3 regions of the Vreelandella sp. EE27 genome follow, and region 1 is predicted to be linked to each of the others. Evidence: predicted binding sites of a transcription regulator. Region 1 holds the regulator's gene; each other region holds the start of a gene.
What was found. The regulator LexA, encoded in region 1, represses DNA repair genes until DNA is damaged. The targets are predictions, from matches to a motif close to TACTGTNTANNTANACAGTA.
Positions count from the first base shown of each region.

Region 2: ACWHVV_RS13850 (LexA family protein) is a predicted target of LexA. The motif match lies at 3,100-3,119, and genes of this name have one in related genera.
Region 3: dinB (DNA polymerase IV) is a predicted target of LexA. The motif match lies at 4,852-4,871, and genes of this name have one in related genera.

Region 1 covers NZ_OZ309109.1:1,664,416-1,670,900, forward strand. The annotation lists gene moaC (cyclic pyranopterin monophosphate synthase MoaC) at 1-407, shown strand, start outside; gene moaE (molybdopterin synthase catalytic subunit MoaE) at 408-869, shown strand; gene ACWHVV_RS08075 (ribonuclease J) at 873-2,447, opposite strand; gene purU (formyltetrahydrofolate deformylase) at 2,714-3,568, shown strand; gene lexA (transcriptional repressor LexA) at 3,809-4,483, opposite strand; gene ACWHVV_RS08090 (TetR/AcrR family transcriptional regulator) at 4,703-5,380, shown strand; gene ACWHVV_RS08095 (L,D-transpeptidase family protein) at 5,358-5,885, shown strand; gene nagZ (beta-N-acetylhexosaminidase) at 5,951-6,485, shown strand, end outside.
Region 2 covers NZ_OZ309109.1:2,963,158-2,969,642, forward strand. The annotation lists gene ACWHVV_RS13820 (heme lyase CcmF/NrfE family subunit) at 1-100, opposite strand, end outside; gene ccmE (cytochrome c maturation protein CcmE) at 104-613, opposite strand; gene ccmD (heme exporter protein CcmD) at 603-833, opposite strand; gene ACWHVV_RS13835 (heme ABC transporter permease) at 830-1,570, opposite strand; gene ccmB (heme exporter protein CcmB) at 1,582-2,301, opposite strand; gene ccmA (cytochrome c biogenesis heme-transporting ATPase CcmA) at 2,288-2,932, opposite strand; gene ACWHVV_RS13850 (LexA family protein) at 3,212-3,613, shown strand; gene ACWHVV_RS13855 (IMPACT family protein) at 3,633-4,250, shown strand; gene ACWHVV_RS13860 (sodium ion-translocating decarboxylase subunit beta) at 4,444-5,763, opposite strand; gene oadA (sodium-extruding oxaloacetate decarboxylase subunit alpha) at 5,776-6,485, opposite strand, start outside.
Region 3 covers NZ_OZ309109.1:3,016,031-3,022,515, forward strand. The annotation lists gene ACWHVV_RS14050 (TRAP transporter large permease) at 1-769, opposite strand, end outside; gene ACWHVV_RS14055 (TRAP transporter small permease) at 792-1,304, opposite strand; gene ACWHVV_RS14060 (TRAP transporter substrate-binding protein) at 1,301-2,317, opposite strand; gene ACWHVV_RS14065 (YkoF family thiamine/hydroxymethylpyrimidine-binding protein) at 2,536-2,784, opposite strand; gene ACWHVV_RS14070 (alpha/beta fold hydrolase) at 2,824-3,618, opposite strand; gene dinB (DNA polymerase IV) at 3,749-4,795, opposite strand; gene ACWHVV_RS14080 (protein adenylyltransferase SelO) at 4,917-6,377, opposite strand; gene ACWHVV_RS14085 (DNA-3-methyladenine glycosylase) at 6,448-6,485, shown strand, end outside.

The DNA of each region.
Region 1 (6,485 bases):
AGGCCGTCGACAAGGAGATGCGCATCGACGCTATTCAGCTCGAGAGCAAGCGCGGCGGCGTACGCGGCGATTATCAACGTAGCGCGGCGCCGATCGTGACCGGAGAAGGCACGCCCGGGGAGGTCAGCGTCGGCGAGCGCTGTACGGTATCGCCCTGCGTGCGGGTCAAGTTCCTGGCCGAGCTTCGTGAGCGGGTCGGGCATAGCGAGGTGTCGTTCTCCCTCGATGCGCTTGAAAGCCGCGATGTAGCCGGGCTCAAAACGGTGCTGGCCGAGAAGGATACGCGTTTTAGCGTATTGAAGGAGCAGCGTACGCTGTGCGCCATCAATCAGGTGATGGCCAACGACACCGCGCCGATCACCGACGGTGACGAGATAGCCTTTTTTCCACCGGTGACCGGGGGCTGAATGAGCGACTCATTGATCAGTGTGGCGATACAGGAGGCGGCGTTTAGCCTCGACGAGGGCTATACCGCGGCGCTTGAAAACCGCTTTGACATCGGCGCCGTAGTGACCTTTACCGGGTTGGTGCGTGATTTCAACGAGACCCCCGAGGTGACCGGGCTGACCCTTGAACACTACCCGGGAATGACCGAGCGCGCGCTTTACGAGATTGGCGAAGAGGCGCTGTCACGCTGGGCGCTGCAGAAGGTGGTGATCATCCACCGGGTAGGGCAGCTGCACCCTGGGGACCCGATCGTGCGGGTGCTGGTGGCCAGTGCCCACCGGCGAGACGCGTTCAGCGCCTGCGATTTCATCATGGATATTTTAAAGACCCGCGCGCCTTTCTGGAAAAAGGAGCATTCCACCCAGGGCGATTACTGGGTGAAGGAGCGCGCAAGCGACCAGCAGGACGCGGCGCGCTGGTGACCGTCAAGGCGCCTCGGTCGCCATGATCTGCAGATGGACTTCCGGCATGTGCTGGCAGTGTTCCCCCAGCCAGTGAATCATGCCGGGGGTAAGCGCCTCGCGAAGCTCGGCCAGGGTGTCGGCGTGAATTTCATCGAGGCGCTCGTCGAGCCAGTCGCTAAAGCTCTCTTCATCGATGGGGCTTGCCCCGCTCGCGTCGAGCATCAAGCGGCCGATACGCTGCCAGCCCGTATCGGTGGCGCATACCGGCAGCGCCAAAAACAGCGTGCCGCGCCGGGCGCTGTTCGACTCTGCCCCAAGGCCTGGGTGAGGCGTCACGCTGTTTTGATCCACCACGTGGGGTAGCTGCGGGTAACGCGCCTCGACCCGAATGCCTTCGTTGTCCATCGCCAGCATATCGCCGTTGACCGGGGCGAGCGGCGCCTTGATACCGAGCTCTTCGGCCAGCGCCTGGTGGGCCTTTTGATGGACCGCTTCGCCGTGAACTGGCAGCAGCGCCTTGGGCCTTATCCAACGATAGAGCGTTTTGAGCTCTTGCTGGGCCGGGTGGCCGGTGGCGTGGAGTTCCGGGTGATTGGTTTCGTCAAAAAGCGTCACGCCCAATTGGGTAAAGCGGCGTTTGAGCTGGGCAATCGGGCGTTCGTTGCCGGGAATGGCCTTGGCGGAGAAAATCACGTTATCGCCCGCTTCCAGGTCCATGAAGGGGTGACGCCCCTGGGCCAGGCGCTGAAGCGCTGCGCGGGGCTCGCCCTGGCTGCCCGTGGCGATCACGACGACTTCATCCGGCGGCAGGTAGCCCAAATCCTGGGGCGGGACCAGCGCCGGGAAGTCGTCCAGATAGCCAAGCCCACGGGCGACACCCACCATACGCTCCATGGAGCGGCCCATCAGGCTCACCCGCCGTCCACTCTGCGCCGCCGCCTGGCCAATTGCCCACACGCGCGCCAGGTTGCTGGCAAAGCAGGAGACCACGACGCGGCCCTTGCACGCCTTTAGCGTTCGGGTGAGGGCTTTTGCGACATCGCCTTCGCTGCCCGCGGTGCCGGGGAGCGGGGCATTGGTCGAGTCGCCGACGACGAGATCCAGCGGTGCCAGTGCCTGAAAGTGGGCGGGATTGACGCTTGGGCCGATCAGCGGCGCGGGGTCGAGCTTCCAGTCGCCGGTGTGAAGGACCCGGTAGCCCCCGGCCAGCATCATGATGGCGCAGCTTTCGGGAATCGAGTGCGTCATTAACAGATAGCGAAGCGTGAACGGGCCTTGCTCCAGCGCCTCATTGGGTTCGATCACGTGAATGGCGGCGCTGCTCAAACTGTGCTCGGCAAACTTGTGGCGTAAAAGGCCGGCGGCCAGGGGGGTGGCGTAAATCGGGCACTGCCACTTCGGCCAAAGCCAGGCGACCGCGCCGATATGGTCTTCATGGCCGTGGGTGATGTAGAGCGCCTGGGGGGTGATATCGAGCTCGGCCAGGGTCTGGGTATTGGGCACCTGAAGCGGGGCGCTGGGCAGATCCTGGCGAATCATCATGCCGCAATCAATGGCGATCCAGTGACCGTCATAACCATAAAGCGTCAGGTTCATTCCTATTTCACCACAGCCGCCAAGCGGCAGTATGCGCAAGGGTGGACGGCGGCGGGGACGAAGTTGAACGCGAGATGGATCCATTGATTATGAACAGCCTGAAAAGTAAGGCTTTAACTATACGGTAAGGCGGGGGCGGCTAACAATCATGGCGATGCCAGCCAGGCCCGCTTGCGCTACACTAGCGCCCTTGCTCAGCGCCACGACCCCCTTCATGGCGGACAAGGCCTGGCATTTTTAAAATCGTGTTTATATTGAGTGTATTTATGTCGCATTACTACCGTTTAGTGGTTTCCTGCCCGGACCAAGTGGGCATTGTGGCGCGTGTCTCCAGCTTCATCGCCCAGCACGGCGGCTCCATCACCGAGGCAAGCCAGCATTCGGATCTGCAAACGGGCCGGTTTTTCATGCGTTACGAGATTCTTGCCGATTCCATCGGTATGACCGCCGAGGCGCTCGAAGAGGCGTTCTCGCCGATCGCCAGCGCCTTCGACATGCAGTGGGCGCTGGTGGATACGCAAAAGCGGCGCAACGTGGTGATCATGGTCTCAAAAGAGTCCCACTGCCTGGTCGACCTGCTTTACCGCTGGCAGGCCGGCGAGCTCGACTGCAACATCGTGGGGATCATCTCCAACCACCCGGATATGCGCGCGCTGAGTGAGTGGTACCAGATTCCCTACTTTCACATTGCGGTCGACCCAGGCGACAAGCAGGCTTCGTTCGATGCGGTACAGGCGCAAATCGAGGCGCTCGAGGCGGACTGCATCGTGCTGGCGCGCTACATGCAGATTCTGCCGCCGGCGCTTTGTAGCCGCTACGCGGGCCAGGTCATCAACATCCATCATAGCTTTTTGCCCTCGTTTGCCGGTGCCAAGCCTTACCACCAGGCTTACGCGCGGGGCGTTAAGCTGATCGGTGCGACCTGCCACTACGTGACCGAGGAGCTGGATGCCGGCCCGATCATCGAGCAGGACATTCATCGGGTTAGCCACTGCCATACCCCGACGGATCTGGTGCGCTTTGGCCGCGACGTGGAAAAATCGGTGCTGGCGAGGGGGATTCGCTGGCATCTGGAAGATCGGGTGCTGATCGACGGCAACAAGACCGTCGTCTTTAACTAAAAAAAGCGGGGCACCGAAGTGCCCCGACTCAAGGCGGTTTTTATAGCGGGTGCGGTGCCGGGCAGCCCTACGCGAGGGCGCTGTGAATACCTCCCTGTACGCTACTTTCGCCATCCCTGGCGAAAGACCCTCGCGACGGGCTACCCGGCACGGTCAGTCAAAGTGCTTTAATTGAACCAAAAAGCGGGGGCACGCATCAGTGCCCCCGCTTTTTATGCAACGTTCAAACAGGCGAGTGGCTTAGCCGAGCGCTTGGCCGCTGCCGCCGCGAATCACGCCTACGCCCACACCTTCGATATCGAGCTGCTGGGTGCGCAGGTCGATTTCGATCGGGTCGAAGTCGCTGTTTTCAGCCAGTAGCGTTACCTGATGGCCGTCGCGCTTGAAGCGTTTGACGGTGACTTCGTCTTCAAGGCGTGCCACCACGATCTGGCCGTCGCGTACCCGCTCGGTGCGGTGCACGGCGAGCAGGTCGCCTTCCAGAATGCCGATATCTTTCATCGAAAGCCCGCGCACGCGCAGCAGGTAGTCCGCCTTGGGCGTGAAGTAGTCCGCCGGAAGCGGGCAGTAGCGGTCGATGTGCTCGGCGGCCAGAATCGGGTTGCCCGCAGCGACTTCGCCAATGATGGGCAAGCCGTTTGCCGGCGTTTCGCCGCTTTCGTTGGCAGCCGGCGCCGGCTCACTGGTTTCGGTGCCTTCCTGGTTGGGTAGGCGAATACCCCGGGAAGTGTGGCGAATGATACGAATCGCGCCTTTGCGCTCGAGGGCGCGAAGGTGTTCTTCCGCCGCGTTGGGTGAGCGAAAGCCCAAAGCCTTGGCGATCTCGGCCCGGGTGGGCGGGTAGCCAAGCTCATTCATGGTTTTAACGATAAAGTCAAAAACGTGCTGTTGACGTACTGTAAGAGGACGGGACATGTCTGACTCCAGCGTAAAAGGGTAACTAAAAAGGTGACTCGATATATATGTGTTTAAGTATACAGTATGTTCCTCTGTCCAGTATATGACTCAAGCCACGGATTATAAAGCCGTTCGGGCATCGAGTGGGGGAGTTCACCCTTTCTGGCGATTGAGACTGGCGCGTTAATGGCCTACTATTTTGCGATGTTTTAAACACTCGTTTTTCTGGAGGGCGCCATGGCGCAATCTGATACGGTCACGCGTATCCTGGATACTGCGGAGGTGCTGTTCGCTGAACGCGGCTTTGCCGAGACCTCGCTTCGTAATATCACCAGCAAGGCACGGGTGAATCTGGCCGCCGTGAACTACCACTTCGGTTCCAAGAAAGCGCTGATTCAGGCCGTATTCGCGCGCTATCTCGATCCTTTCAGCCAGCGCTTTCACGAAGCCCTGGACGCGCTGCACGAGCGCTACGGCGAGGAGGACATTCCCCTCGAAGTGCTGCTCGAAGCCATGGCGACCACGGTGCTGACGGTGCCCGCCGAGCGCAATAGCCTCAAGGTTTTCATGCGCCTTTTGGGTTTGGCCTATAGCCAGGCCCAGGGGCATCTGCGCCGCTATATTCAGCAGCAGTACGGCGATGTGTTCACCCGTTTCGTCGAGCTCGTTCGTCGGGCAACGCCGGAGCTTCCCGACGCGGAACGCTTCTGGCGGCTGCACTTCATGCTGGGCACGGTGATCTTCACGCTTTCCGGGCTCGATGCGCTGCGCGATATCGCCGCCAAGGAGTACAACGAGCAGGTCTCGGTGCGCGATCTTGTCCGGCGGCTACGCCCGGTGGTGGTTTCCGCCATGAACGCGCCGCTTCCCCCCGCTTTGGAGGAGCCTGCGTATGCTGACGCCCAATCTGGCTGATCTTCCCCCCGTCGATGGCCCTTGGCTCGAGGTCGACCTCGCCACCCAGCACCTGCGCTGCTGGCAGGGCCAGGCGGTGGTACACGAGTGCGCCGTCTCGACCGGTGAAAACGGCGTAGGGCAAAACGAGGGCAGTGGTCAGACGCCCCGTGGCTGGCACTACGTGCGCGCCGCGATCGGCGAAGGCTTGCCGGAAAATGCGGTATTTCGCGGGCGGCGCTTCACCGGGGAAGTCTTTACCCCGGAACTCGGCGCGCAGAATCCGCAGCGTGACTGGATTCTGACGCGTATTCTCTGGCTTTGCGGGCTCGAGCGCGGCGTTAACCGCGCAGGCCAGACCGACTCCCAGCGCCGCTATATCTATCTTCACGGCACGCCGCCAGACCAACCCATGGGTATAGCCGCCTCCCACGGCTGCATTCGCCTGCGCAATGACGATCTGCTCGCGGTGTTCGCTTTCGCAGCCCCAGGCACCCCGGTGTGGCTCAACGCCGCGGGGCTTTAACGCCGGATTTTGTTTAAGGCCGCCGATCGACTAGAATTGGCGGCCGTTTTATTGGATGCAAGCCGATGACGCAACCGCCAGGCCCGGTCATGCTCGACCTCGAAGGGCCCGCTATCACGCAAGCTGAAAAAGCCTTGTTGGCCGACCCCGCCGTGGGTGGGGTCATTTTGTTTGCGCGCAACGTAGAAAGTGCCGAGCAGGTCAGCGCGCTTTGCCAAAGCATTCGCCGGTTAAGGCCCGATCTGCTGCTGGGCATCGACCAGGAAGGCGGGCGCGTTCAGCGCATCAAAAAAGGCGTTACGCGGCTTCCCGCGATGGCGCGCATTGGCGAGGTCTACGCCCAAGACGCGGATGCCGGGATACAGCTGGCCATCGATGCCGGCTGGCTGCTGGGCATGGAGATGGCGGCCTGCGGGCTCGATATTAGCTTCGCCCCGGTGCTCGATGTCGAAAGCGGGGTTTCCAGCGTGATCGGCGATCGAAGCTTCAGTCAGGACCCCGAACACGTCGCCGAGCTCGGCGGACGCTTCATCCAGGGCCTGCACGAAGCGGGTATGGCCGCGGTAGGCAAACACTTTCCCGGCCACGGCGGCATCGAAG
Region 2 (6,485 bases), 1.3 Mb from region 1:
TTAGCGTGCCCGCCAGTGGCAGCGTGGCCTGAACGAGCGCCAGCATCAGCGCCAGAATCAGCGCGAAATGGCCCACTTCGGGAATCATCTTTACCCACATACGTTAATTCCCGTCCGTTTGAGGGCGGCCCGGCCCTTCCAACTGTTTGACGACCCGTTCGGCCTTTTGCTGATAGTCCGCCGGTGAGTAGCCCGCCTCCTCAAGCGCCTGGGCGACCTCCGGCGGCATGTAGTTTTCGTCGTGACGCGCCAGCACCTTGTCCGCTCTCAGGCGTCCGTCGGCCTGTAACTCGCCGACCACGACCACGCCTTGGCCTTCGCGAAACAAATCCGGCAGGATACCGCTGTAGTAAACGCTCACCTCGTCCACGTAGTCGGTGACCACGAAGGCGACGTCCAGACTTTGCGGGTCGCGAGCGACGGAACCCGCCTTGACCAGCCCGCCGGCGCGGATCTGGCGCTCCAGGGGCGCCTGGCCCTGGGCGATTTGCACCGGACTAAAGAACAAATTGATGTTGGCGCGCAGCGCAAAGAGGGTCAGCCCCACGGCCACGCCCGCCAGCGCCACCACGCCAATGAGCGCGAAAAGCCGCTGCTTGCGTTTAGGCGTCATCATTACCCCCCGGGTGTGAAGAAGAGCGCGGGCCGTTTTGCGCGCGGGCCCGCTCGCGGCGGGCGCGGCGCCTTACCGCTTTGACCAGCCCGCGGCGCTCCAGGCGCGCCTGTAAAAGGCACAGTAATAGCAGCAAGGCCGTGACGCCCCAGGCCGACCAAACGTAAACGCCGTGGCCGCCCATCGCGAAAAATTCCGTCAGCGAAGTGAACGCCATCATGTCTCTCCGCTTAGGAGCGCGCGAACCCAGCGCTTGTCGCCTTCCCGGCGCAGAATTTCGCTGCGCGTGCGCGCAAGCGTGATCGCGGCGAAAAAGCTATAAAAACCGACCAGCATGACGAGCAGCGGCAACCACATGGCCGCCGGCATCGCCGGGCGCGAGGTCAGCGTAAAGGTGGCGGACTGGTGCAGGGTGTACCACCACTCGACCGAGTACTTGATGATCGGGATATTGATCACGCCGACCATGGCGAGAAGCGCCGCGGCCCGGGCGCCGCTGTCCCGGCGATTGAACGCACCGCGCAGGGCGATCACGCCCAGGTACAAAAAAAGCAGAATCAGCATCGAGGTCAGCCGCGCGTCCCACTCCCACCAGGTCCCCCAGGTAGGCACGCCCCACACCGCGCCGGAAAACAGCGCCGTAAACGTCATGGCCGCGCCGAACGGTGCCATCACCTTGGCGGCCATGTCGGCCACCTTGATCTTCCACACCATGAACACCAGGCTTGCCAGCGCCATGGAAACGAACACCGACTGGGCCAGCAGCGCAGCGGGCACGTGAACATAAATGATGCGAAAGCTCTCGCCCTGCTGGTAGTCCGCTGGCGCCACCGCCAACCCCCACACTGAGCCTGTGACAAGCGCGAGCGCCGCAAGCGCCCAGCACCAGGGCTCGAGCCGGGTGCTCAGGCTATAAAACCACTTGGGTGAACCAAACTTATGAATGAAAGCCCACATGGCGCGCATCCTTAGCCGTTGATACTGATACGAAGCGAGGCGACAATCGCCGGCGGCGCCAGCAAAAGCGCCACCGCCAGCAGCGCCCCTAACATGGCAAGCTGTGGCGCGGCGCTTTCGAGCGCGATGGCGGTCTGCACCGCGCCGGTCCCAAACACCAGCACCGGAATATAAAGCGGCAGAATCAAAAGCGAGGTCAGCACGCCGCCCCGTGCCAGGCCCACCGTTAGCGCGGCGCCAATCGCGCCCACCAGGCTCAACGTAGCGCTGCCCAGCAGTAGTGAAAGCGTAAGCACCGCATAGCTTCCCGCCGGAAGTGCCAGCATCGCGCCCAGCACCGGCGCCATGAGCGCAAGCGGCAGCCCGGTTAAAAGCCAGTGTACGCCCACCTTGGCCACCACCTGCGCCAGTAGCGGCTGCGGGGCGATCAGCAGTTGCTCGAGACTGCCATCCTCGAAATCGCTGCGAAAAAGCGTATCGAGCGAGAGTAACGCCGCCAACAGCGCCGCTACCCATAAAAGCCCGGGGGCTATCACCGATAAAAGCGCGGGGTCCGGCGAAATACCGATTGGGAACAGCGTGATCACCAGCGCGTAAAACACCAAGGGATTGAGCGCCTCGCCGCGACGGCGAAAGGCCAGGGTGAGATCCCGGGTAAGCGTCGCCTTGAACGCCCGAAAAGCGCCGCCGGGGGCGGTTCGAAGTAACGTCTTTTGATCAGCCGGCGTCACGTTCCACCCTCTCGCCAAGCGTGATACGCCGCACCCGGGGTTGTTCCGCCAGGGCGTGGTGGGTCGTGATCACCACGCTGCCGCCTTTGTCGGCGTGGGCCCAAAGTGTTTGCTCCAGCGCCTTTACCCCTTCCCGGTCGATCGCGGTGAACGGCTCATCGAGTATCCAAAGCGCCCGGGGTGTCAGATTCAGTCGGGCAAGCGCTACGCGCCGCCCCTGGCCTGCGGACAGCTGCCCTACCGGCACGTCTTCGAATCCGGCCAGGCCGATGTCACCCAGCGCGCGCTCGCAGGCCGCCTCGCTTACCGGTCCGCCATCCAACGCCTGGTACCAGGCAAGGTTTTCCAACGGCGTCAGCCCCGCTTTGACGCCCGGCGCGTGGCCCAGATACACCAGATTGGCGAGAAAATCATCGCGGCATTGGCCCATGGGCTTTTCGTTGAAATAGAGCGTGCCCTCGTAATCGTTGAGCTGGCCCGCCAGTATCTTTAAAAGCGTGGTTTTGCCGCTGCCGTTGGGGCCTTCGACACGCAGAAGCTCACCTGCGTTGATCTCGACATCGAGCCCCTTGAATAGAAAGCGTTCATCGCGCTCGCAGGCAAGCTTTCGGGCTTGAAGGCGCAGACTCAAAGCGGTCTCCCAAGGCGTGGATATCGCGCGCACTCTACACAAAAAGGCATTTTTTCGCCAGCGTAGCGCCGCCTCGAGCATCACGCCCCTTTACTAAAGCCCACAGCCACGGGGCCCTGCCAAAAAGAAGAGCGCGATACGACACAGAAGTCTGTATACAGGGCTAGCACTGTATGCAAAAACAGGTTTATACTCCAACCACTGTATGAAAAGACATGCACCCGCGTCGCTTTTCACTTGTTCACGCCCAGGGAGCGGGCGATTGCTGGAGAGAAACAAATGATCGCATCACGACCGCTTGAGACCTCGAACGCTCTGCGCCCCAAAGCCCCGAGCACCAGAGAGTACGCTACGCCCCGCGCCGCCAGCGCCGAGCGCGACGTGACCCGGCGCAATACCTATGCCCTGCGCGTTCGCGGCAATCGCATGCAGCAGTACAACCTGTTCGACGGCGACGTGATCGTGATCCACCGCCACCAGCGCGGCCCGCACCGGGAAACCGCCACGGCCACCATCAACCAGCACGAAGTGGTGCTCAAGGAGCTCTCGATCAACAGGCTTGGCGTGCATCTGTGTCCCGAGGACCAGGCGATGCCGGCGGTTTTCCTGCATAATGGCGATATCCAGGTGCTGGGCATGGTAATGGGCAAAAGCCCCGCCGCTGCCGAGAAGCGCCACTAATCGCCTTCAGGAGCCCCGTTTGCGCTACCGAGCCCCGAATCTTTCCCCGGACACGCACTTCGAGGCCGAAATCGTCGTCGAAAAAAGCCAGTTCATCACCTGGCTTTGCCACGCCCCGACGCCGGATGCATTCGAAGCGCTTCTAAAAGCCGCCCGCGCCGCCCACCCTGGCGCCAGCCACCACTGCACTGCCTTCATTGCCGGCCCGCCGGGTGAGCAAACCGCGATTGGTTTTTCTGATGACGGCGAACCCGGCGGCACCGCAGGCCGGCCGATGTACCAGGCGCTTCTGGGCAGTGCTCTGGGCGAAGTCGGTTGCGTGGTGATCCGCTACTTTGGCGGCACCAAGCTCGGCACCGGCGGACTCGCCCGCGCCTACGCCCAGGCCGTGAACAAGGCGCTCGAAACCCTACCCACCCGGGAAATCGTCGAGCGTGAACACTACCTTTTGAAAGTCGCTTTCGCCCAGGAGGCCCTGGCCCGCGCCTATTTCGAAGAGCAGCGCGCGCCGATTGCCGCCGCCGACTACGACGGCCAGGGCGTCACGCTCACCGTGGCCTGGCCCAAAGACGAGGCCGCGGACTTCACGACGCTTGAGAACCGGCTTAAAAGCACGCTGGATATTCAAAAGCGTTAAAGCTGAATGGGTCAGCAGGTGGGCTGGTCTCGAGCAGCCCTACGCGAGGGCGCTGTAAATACCTCCTTGTACGCTACTTTCGCCACCCCTGGCGAAAGACCCTCGCTACGGGCTACTCGAGACCGTGGAAATTTCAGACATGGACAAACCAAAACGCCCCGCTCATGCGGGGCGTTTTGATTACTAACAGCGCCTACCCCAAATACTTGATCATCACCCCGGCGGCCACCGCCGAGCCGATCACGCCGGCCACGTTCGGCCCCATGGCGTGCATCAAGAGGAAGTTGTGCGGGTTGGACTCGAGCCCCACCCGGTTGGCCACCCGCGCCGCCATCGGCACCGCGGAGACCCCGGCGGCGCCAATCAACGGGTTGATCGGCATTTTGCTGACCAGGTTCATCAGCTTGGCCATCAACACGCCTGCGGCGGTGCCGATCCCGAAGGCCACGATACCGAGCCCCAGAATGCCCAGCGTCTCGAAGGCCAGAAAGCTTTCGGCCATCAGCTTGGAGCCCACCGAGAGCCCTAGCACGATAGTGACGATATTGATCAAGGCGTTCTGGGCGGTGTCCGCCAGGCGCTCGACCACGCCGCACTCGCGCATCAGGTTACCAAAGCAGAACATGCCCAAAAGCGGCGCGGCGTCCGGTAGAAACAGCGCCACCAAAATCAACAGCATGAGCGGAAACACGATCTTCTCGAGTTTCGACACCGGGCGCAGCTGCGTCATGGCGATCTTGCGCTCTTTATCGGTGGTCAGAAGACGCATGATCGGCGGCTGGATCAACGGTACCAGCGCCATGTAGGCGTAGGCTGCCACCGCAATCGCGCCCAATAATTCGGGGGCCAGCACGCTCGAGACGTAGATCGAGGTCGGCCCGTCCGCCCCGCCGATGATCCCGATCGCCGCCGCCTGATTGAGCGAGAAGTCCATCACTCCCATCGAGGTGAGCAGGACCGCCCCAAAGAGCGTGGCGAAAATGCCGAACTGCGCCGCCGCGCCCAGAAACAGCGTGCGCGGATTGGCAAGCAAAGGACCGAAATCGGTCATCGCGCCCACGCCCATGAAGATGACCAGTGGCGCGATGCCCGAGCCAATGGCCACGCTGTAGAAGTTATACAGCACACCGTTGCTGTAACCCGCCCCCACGGCAATATCGCGGGCGGCACGCATCTGCTCTGGCGCGGCGTTATGCGCCACCGCTTTGAGCGCTTCCCGCCAGGCCTCCGCCCCGGCAACCGGGTCGAGCGCCACGCCAAGTGCCGCACCGATTTGCTGCAAAATCGCCGGGCGCGCTACTTCGATCGCCTGGTCGAGCGCGGAGATCGCAAGGCCCGCCTCGGGGATGTTGGCCAAAATGCCGCCAAAGCCGATTGGCACCAGCAAAAGCGGCTCGAACTTCTTGTAGATGGCGAGATACAAAAGCACCAGCGCCACCAGGATCATGACGGCCTGGCCGAGCGCGAGGTTATAAAGCCCCGAGCCCTCCCATAGGGTGATTAATTTATCCATTACCGTATGCCCTTAAAGCTCGACCAGGGAGTCACCAACGGCGACGCTATCGCCCTCGCTCACGTTGACACTGGACACCGTGCCGGCGCTTTGGGCGCGCACTTCGGTCTCCATCTTCATGGCTTCTAGAATCACCACCACGTCGCCTTCCGCGACCTGGTCGCCCACCTTCACGTTGACCTTGAAGATGTTACCCGCAAGCGGCGCATCGACCCCCTCGCCGCTGGGCGCGGCGGGTTGGCTGGCAGGCTGCTCGGCTGGCGCGCCGCTGGCCGGCGTCTCGCTTACCTGGCTGATATCGCCGCCTTCGGCGACCTCGACCACGTAGGCCTTGCCGTTGAGCTTGACGGTGTAGGTCTCGGGCCCCTGGGCGGGGGCGGTCTTGACCGGCGCTTTGGTTTTTTCTTCGCTTACGGCCACGCTTTGCGGGTCGGCCTGGGGGGCAGGCTCGAAGACGTCCGGGTTGTCGCGGTTTTTCAAAAACTTGAGGCCGATCTGCGGGAACAGCGCATAGGTCAACACGTCGTCGATGCGCGACTCACCTTCGGCCAGGCGGATGTTCTCGGCCTGGGCTTTTTCTTCAAGCTCACTGGCCAGGCGCTCCATCTCCGGGGCGAGGTTGTCCGCCGGGCGGCAGGTGATCGGCTCACCGCCGTCCAACACGCGCTTTTGCAGCTCCGAGCTAAACGGCGCGGGGGCAGCACCGTACTCGCCTTTGAGTA
Region 3 (6,485 bases), 1.4 Mb from region 1:
TAGCCGCCACGCCCACCGCCGCCGCCTCGGATGGCGTGGCGATGCCGCTGTAGATCGAGCCGATCACGATCGAGATCAGAATCAAAATGGGCAGTAAAAGCAGAATCGACTGGCCAATGGACTGCTCATGCGCCACCTGTTTAGGAGCAAGCGCTGGAGACATCAAGGCGCGTATACCAATGTAGCCGCTATACAGAAGCGCAATCACAAGCCCCGGGACAACGCCCGCCATGAACAGCTGGCTGATCGAAACCTCCGCCTGAACGCCATACACGATCATGACGATCGAGGGCGGAATCAGTAGCCCTAGACTCCCCGCGCCAGCCAGCGAGCCGATCGACAGGTGCCGGTCATAGCCGCGTTGCTTGAGCTCTTGGGTGGTAATCTTACCGATGGTGGCGGTGGTGGCCGCACTCGAGCCGCTGACGGCGGCAAACAGCGTACAGCCCAATACATTGGTGTGCAGAATACCGCCAGGCAGCCGACTGGTAATCGGCACCAAACCTTTGAAAAGCCGCTCCGAGAGATTCGAGCGAAAGATCAGCTCGCCCATCAAAATAAATAGCGGAATCGCCGAAAGCTCCCAGCTATTGCTGGCCCGATATAAAATCCGTGAGAAGATCAAACCGATACGATCAGCGCTGAAGTCCCCGAAAAGCCAGAGCGAGCCAATGGAAACCGCCAGCATCGAGGCGAATATCCAGGTCCCCATGGAGAGGAAAAACACCAGCAGCAGCGCCACACCAACGGCCGTCCAGAAAATATCCATAGTCCGTTCCTGTTAGCCAGGCCTAGGCCGTGGGAGATGAGTACCGCGAGCGCAGTAAAACGATTTTTAATGACCTCACTAATAGCGTAAGTGAAATCAGCCACATGCCAATGAGGATGGCGCCTTCGGGAAGCCAGATAGGCGTTTCGGCCAGGGTCTCACTTACCACGCCACGCTGATAGCTACGCTGAACGTTTTGCAGCCAAAATGTGGAGAGCCATAAAAAACAGCCGGCGGTAACCAGGCTGCTGAAAAGCTCTAAAGGCCATCGCTTGGGTTCGGGAATGCGCTCCATGAGCAGCGACACTCGAATCAAACCACCTTTTTCGAGCACGTAGGGAAGCCCCAGAAACGCCATGGTGGCCACGGCGTAGCCGATATATTCATCCAAAATGAAGGTAGAGCGACCCAACAGGCGCATCACGATTTCGAGAATGATATGGCCAAACATGTAGATGATGAGGGCCACGGCAATCGCGGCGCCCGCACGGTTGAGTAGCTTCGACGCTTTTTCCATTAGCTCGAAAAACCTCATTGCTGGCCTCGAAACTCATCCAGGATCTTTTCGCCGGTGTCGCCAGTGTTCTCCAGCCAGTTTTCGATCACGTTGGTAGAAGCCTCGGAGAGCGCGTCATTGAGGCCTTGCGACACGGGGTCGCTCACCTCGACGTCGTTCTCCGCGAGCATCTGGTAGTTCTCCTCGGTACGCGTTTCAACGGCGGACCAGTTGTACTGGTCGGTCAGGCGAGCGGCTTCGAGCACGGCCTGCTGCTGCTCTTCGCTAAATGAATCGAACACGGCCTTGTTCATGTGCACCATGTTGAGCGGGATGGCGTACTGAACCGCGGAGAAGTGGTTTTGATGCTCCCAGAAGCTGCCGTTGGCACCGGCCTCGGCGGAGGTAAGCACGGCGCTAATACCGCCGGTGGCCAACTGCGGCACCACATCACCCCAGGAGAGGCTGACCGGCGAGGCGCCGACGTTTCTAAAGGTCTCGGTGCCGCTGCGATCGAAGGTGCGAATCTTTAGATTCGTTAGATCATCGGCGCTTTCGATTGCGTCCTTCGACCAGATACCGCTGGGCGGCCAGGGCGAGGCGTAAAGCAGCACCTGGTCGTTATCTTCGAATACGTCTTCGTAATAGGGTTTGGCAATGTCGTAAAGCTGGCGAGCGTCTTCGATATCATCGACCAGAAACGGCAAGGAAGAGAGCAAAAAGAGCGCATCCACACCGCTCATGGTGCCGGAGAGGGTATCGGCGATATCCACGGCGCCATCGGCCACTGCGTAGAAGTGGTCACCGGAATTAAACCCAAGCGCGCCACCGGTATGCAGCGTAATGTCGATATCACCGTCCGTCAGCTCTTCCACCTTGTCGATAAAGTAGGCGTCGCCTTGGGCGTGAATCGAGCTTGCATTGTACTCGTTGGAAAAGTCCAGGCTGAACGTCTGGGCATACGCCTGGCCGCTTACCAGGGCCAATCCCAAGGCCGTTAGAAGAGTTTTTCCGGTGTGAAGCCGGTGAGCGCTACGTTGCATGAGAGTCATGGTGTCAGGTTCCCTGCCGATTTTTATTGAGGTTCTTTTTCAATTTACCTATATCAGCAGGCGGACTGTTTCCATTAACGACTTTTAAGCACCAGGGCGCGACACAATCGCCAACGAAAACTAAAGCATTATTTACTTTCAACGCTCATTGAGGGCAATAAAATGCCGCTCTGGATAAGCGGCATCGGGCTTAAAAAGTTCTGGTCAATAAAACCGAATTACCTTGGCCGGCGATCCCCTTCGAGAAAATTCGCCGTGAATACCGCTTTGCCGTGGGTCTCGAAGGACCATTTCATGACATCGTTAAGGGCGGTCATGACCGCGTCGAACTCGCCGAACACCTGGGTGCTCATGCGGTTGGGGTGAACCTCGAGCCCGCTTTGTTCCAGGCGCTGGACGACCTCCTTGACCACCGGTTTGAAGTCGTCGGTCAGCGGGTAGTAGCTTAGCTGTACAGAAAGATACATGGTCGCTCTCCTGGTCGTTATCGATAGGGCTTAAGGCCCTCAATGGGCCTGGATACGCTGCCAGGCATCGAGGATCGCCGTGCGGGTCTCCTCCGGGTGCTCCATGGGGAACATATGCCCGCCCGGCACGCGGTTGACCGACATCCCTTTACGCTGCAGGCGGCCAATGCGCTTGGGTGTCATCAGGTCAGAGCCCGCGCCGGCGACGATTTCCACCGGCACCTGAACCCGGGCCAGCCGGAATGAAAGGTGATCCGGCAGGTTGCGGAAGATGGCGACCTCGACGCCGGGTTCGAACACCAGCTCGGCCTGGCCATCCTCGAGTAGCCGGGTGCCTGTTTCAACATAGTCGCTAAGCGCCTGCGGGGTAAAGGTGCGAAAAAGCCCACGGCGTTTGAGCGAAGTGGTCATCGCCTCGCGGCTGGGCCACACGCTTCGCCGGTTGCGCGTTTTGCCGGCCGGGGTGATCCGGTCGACGAAACCAAAGCGCTTGGCCGCTTTCAACGCCCAGGCATCGATGCCCATCATCAAGGGCGGGTCGAGCATGACCACGCCGTAAAAGCGCTTGGGCTCGCGCAGTGCGGCCATGGCCATCAGCGTGCCGCCCAGCGAGTGGCCCACACCCAGCACCTTCGTGTGCGTAGGCAGGTAATGTAAAAGCTCATCGACCAGGTTGGCCCAGTTGCGATTCACCGGGAAGCGCGGGTGATGCCCGACCCGGTCGATAGGCTGAAGATCGAAGTGCTCGGCCAGAGGCGCCAGCAGGCTTTTGTAACTGTCGCCGGTAAAGCCGTTGGCGTGGGCGAAGACCAGGGGAGGACGTGAAGGTGTCATAAGGGCTCTGGCGGTATAAGAAATAGTACGGTCCGGCGGTCCGGGGCGCAGCAGCCATTAGGCCGCTATCTGTCATACAGCTGTTTTAATCAAAGCCAGAACCGGCGTCAAGGCCAAGCCCCTGGGGCCCTTAAAACAGCGAAAGCTGGGTGTCCGGGGCGCCGTCGGCCAGCCGGTAGCCCACTCCCAGCAGGCGAACCGGGCGCGCCCCGCGCGCCCAGCCAACGTTCAAAAGCGATTCGAACTGCGCCATGTTCGGCGCGGGGTCGGCGTGCTCGACCGTGGTTTGGGTAAAGTCGTTGAACTTCACCTTGACCATCAGCCCCTTCACCGCCGGGGGCGGGTCCAGTCGTGCGTAGCGCCGCTCCAAATCGCTCAAAAGCTCGGGGAGCTCGCCCCGGCACGCCTCGAGCGTGGGCAAATCCTGGGAATAGGTTTGTTCGGTGCTGATCGACTTGCGCTCGCGGTGGGTCTTGACCGGGCGCTCGTCATGACCGCGGCTTAGATCAAACAAACGTTTACCAAAGCGCCCGAAGTGCTCGATCAGCTCGGTGAGCGCTCGGGTGCGCAGGTCCGCGCAGGTGTGGATATCGAGGCTGGCCATTTTTTCCGCCGTGCGCGGGCCGACGCCGTGAATCTTTTTGACCGGCAGCGCCTCGACGAAGCGCTCGACGTCGTCGGGCGGAATCACGCACAGGCCATCGGGCTTGTTCCAGTCGCTGGCGATCTTGGCCAGAAACTTGTTGGGGGCAACGCCGGCGGAGACGGTAATGCCCACCTCCCGGCGCACTTTCTCGCGAATGGCCTGGGCCATCAGCGTGGCGCTGCCTTTGAACTGCGTCACCTGAGAGACGTCCAGAAACGCTTCGTCCAGTGACAGCGGCTCGATCAGCTCGGTCATCTCGCGGTAGATGGCAAACACCTGGCGGGCCACGTCCTTGTACTTGGCCATGTCGCCACGAATGATGGTGAGGTGCGGGCAGCGTTTGAGCGCCTGGCCCATGGGCATGGCGGAGTGAATGCCGTACTCCCGCGCGGGGTAGTTGCACGTGGCGACCACGCCGCGCTGCTCCACGGAACCGCCAATGGCGATAGGAATATCCGCAAGCGCCGGGTTATCGCGCATTTCGACCGCTGCGTAGAAGCAGTCGCAGTCACAGTGAATAATCTTGCGCACGGGCCCCTGCTTACCTCCGTGTCGAAAAGCAGGGCCACGTGAAAAGCCACCGCCTTAACTGTAAAAAATCACAGTATAGCATAGCCCCGACGCGCTCCCGCCATGCCATGCCGTGTAGCGGCTAGGTACCGCAGAAGGTGCGCAGTACCTGTTCGCTGCTGGTAGCCGGGGCGGCCAGCCGACGCGCGCTCGTCGACTCATCGAACGGGTTGGTTACTGCTGCCAACAGCGTATGAAACGGCGCGAAATCCCCCTGAAGGGCGGCGTCGATGACCTCTTTCACGCGGTGGTTACGCGGGATGACCACCGGGTTGGCGCGGCGCATGGTGTGCTGACGCGTGGCGTGCTCGGCCAGTTCGCTGCCCCGCCAGGTCTCGAGCCATCCATCCAGTGCATTCGGCGTTTGGGAGAGCGCCAACAGTGCCTCGCGGCTGGCATCGTCGAAGTCGATGGCGTAGTGGGTCAGCGCATCGAAGGTGGCGGTCATATCCATGCGCCCTTGCTGCATCAGCGTTTCGAGCTCGTCCATCAGGGTGTCGGCAAGCTCCGGCGCGTCCTCTTCGAGCCCCAGCTTGGCAATGCGCAACTGCCGCCGGGCATGATCGAAGTGCGTGTCGAAACCGCGAATCACCTCTACCGCGCGCTCGACGCCCTCTTCGCCCTGCACGTTCATCAAGGGCAGCAAGGTTTCGGCAAAGCGGGCCAGGTTCCACTGGGCCGCCGCGGGCTGGTTACTAAACGCGTAGCGCCCGCCTTCGTCGATCGAACTGTACACCTTACCCGGGTCGAACTGTTCCATGAAGGCGCAGGGGCCGTAGTCGATGGTCTCGCCACTGATACTGGTGTTGTCGGTATTCATCACGCCGTGGATAAACCCGACGCTCATCCAGCGGGCGACGAGCTCGGCCTGGCGGCGGGTCACGCACTCGAGCAGCGCCAGGTAAGGGTCGTCTTCGGTCATGACCTCGGGGTAATGGCGCTGGATGACGTAGTCCGCCAGCGCTTTCAAAGTGGCCTGGTCCTGACGTGCGGCAAACTGGAAAGTGCCCACGCGAACATGGCTCGAGGCGACCCGGGTGAACACCGCGCCGGGCTCGGGCATTTGGCGCACCACGCGCTCGCCTGCGGCCACCGCCGCCAGCGCCCGGGTGGTGGGCACGCCGATAGCGGCCATGAACTCGCTGACCAGGTATTCGCGCAGCACCGGCCCAAGCGGCGAGCGACCGTCGCCGCCACGGGAGAACGGCGTTCGCCCGCTGCCCTTGAGCTGGACATCCCAGCGTTTGCCCTCACTATCTACTACCTCGCCCAACAGCAGCGCGCGGCCATCGCCCAGCTGAGGCACGAAGTTGCCGAACTGATGCCCGGCGTAGCCAAGCGCGACGGGGCGCGCCCCTTCCGGCGTTACGTTACCGCTGAACCACTGCGCAAGCGTTGCTTGATCCGGCACGGTGCGCGCGCCGAGTGTCTTTGCGAGCGCCTCGTTGAAGGCGATCAGAGAGGGGGCAGCAACGCCCGCGGGCTCGCAGGCACGCCATAGCGGCTCGGGAAGCGTTTGGTACTCGTGATCGAAGTTCAGCACTAAGGCCTCCACTTTCAATAGTCGGGCTGGGGTAATACCCTAGCATCTTGCTCAAGTTTATGGCGATATCATGGGTTTTCCTAACACGTCGACATCATCGATTCACGC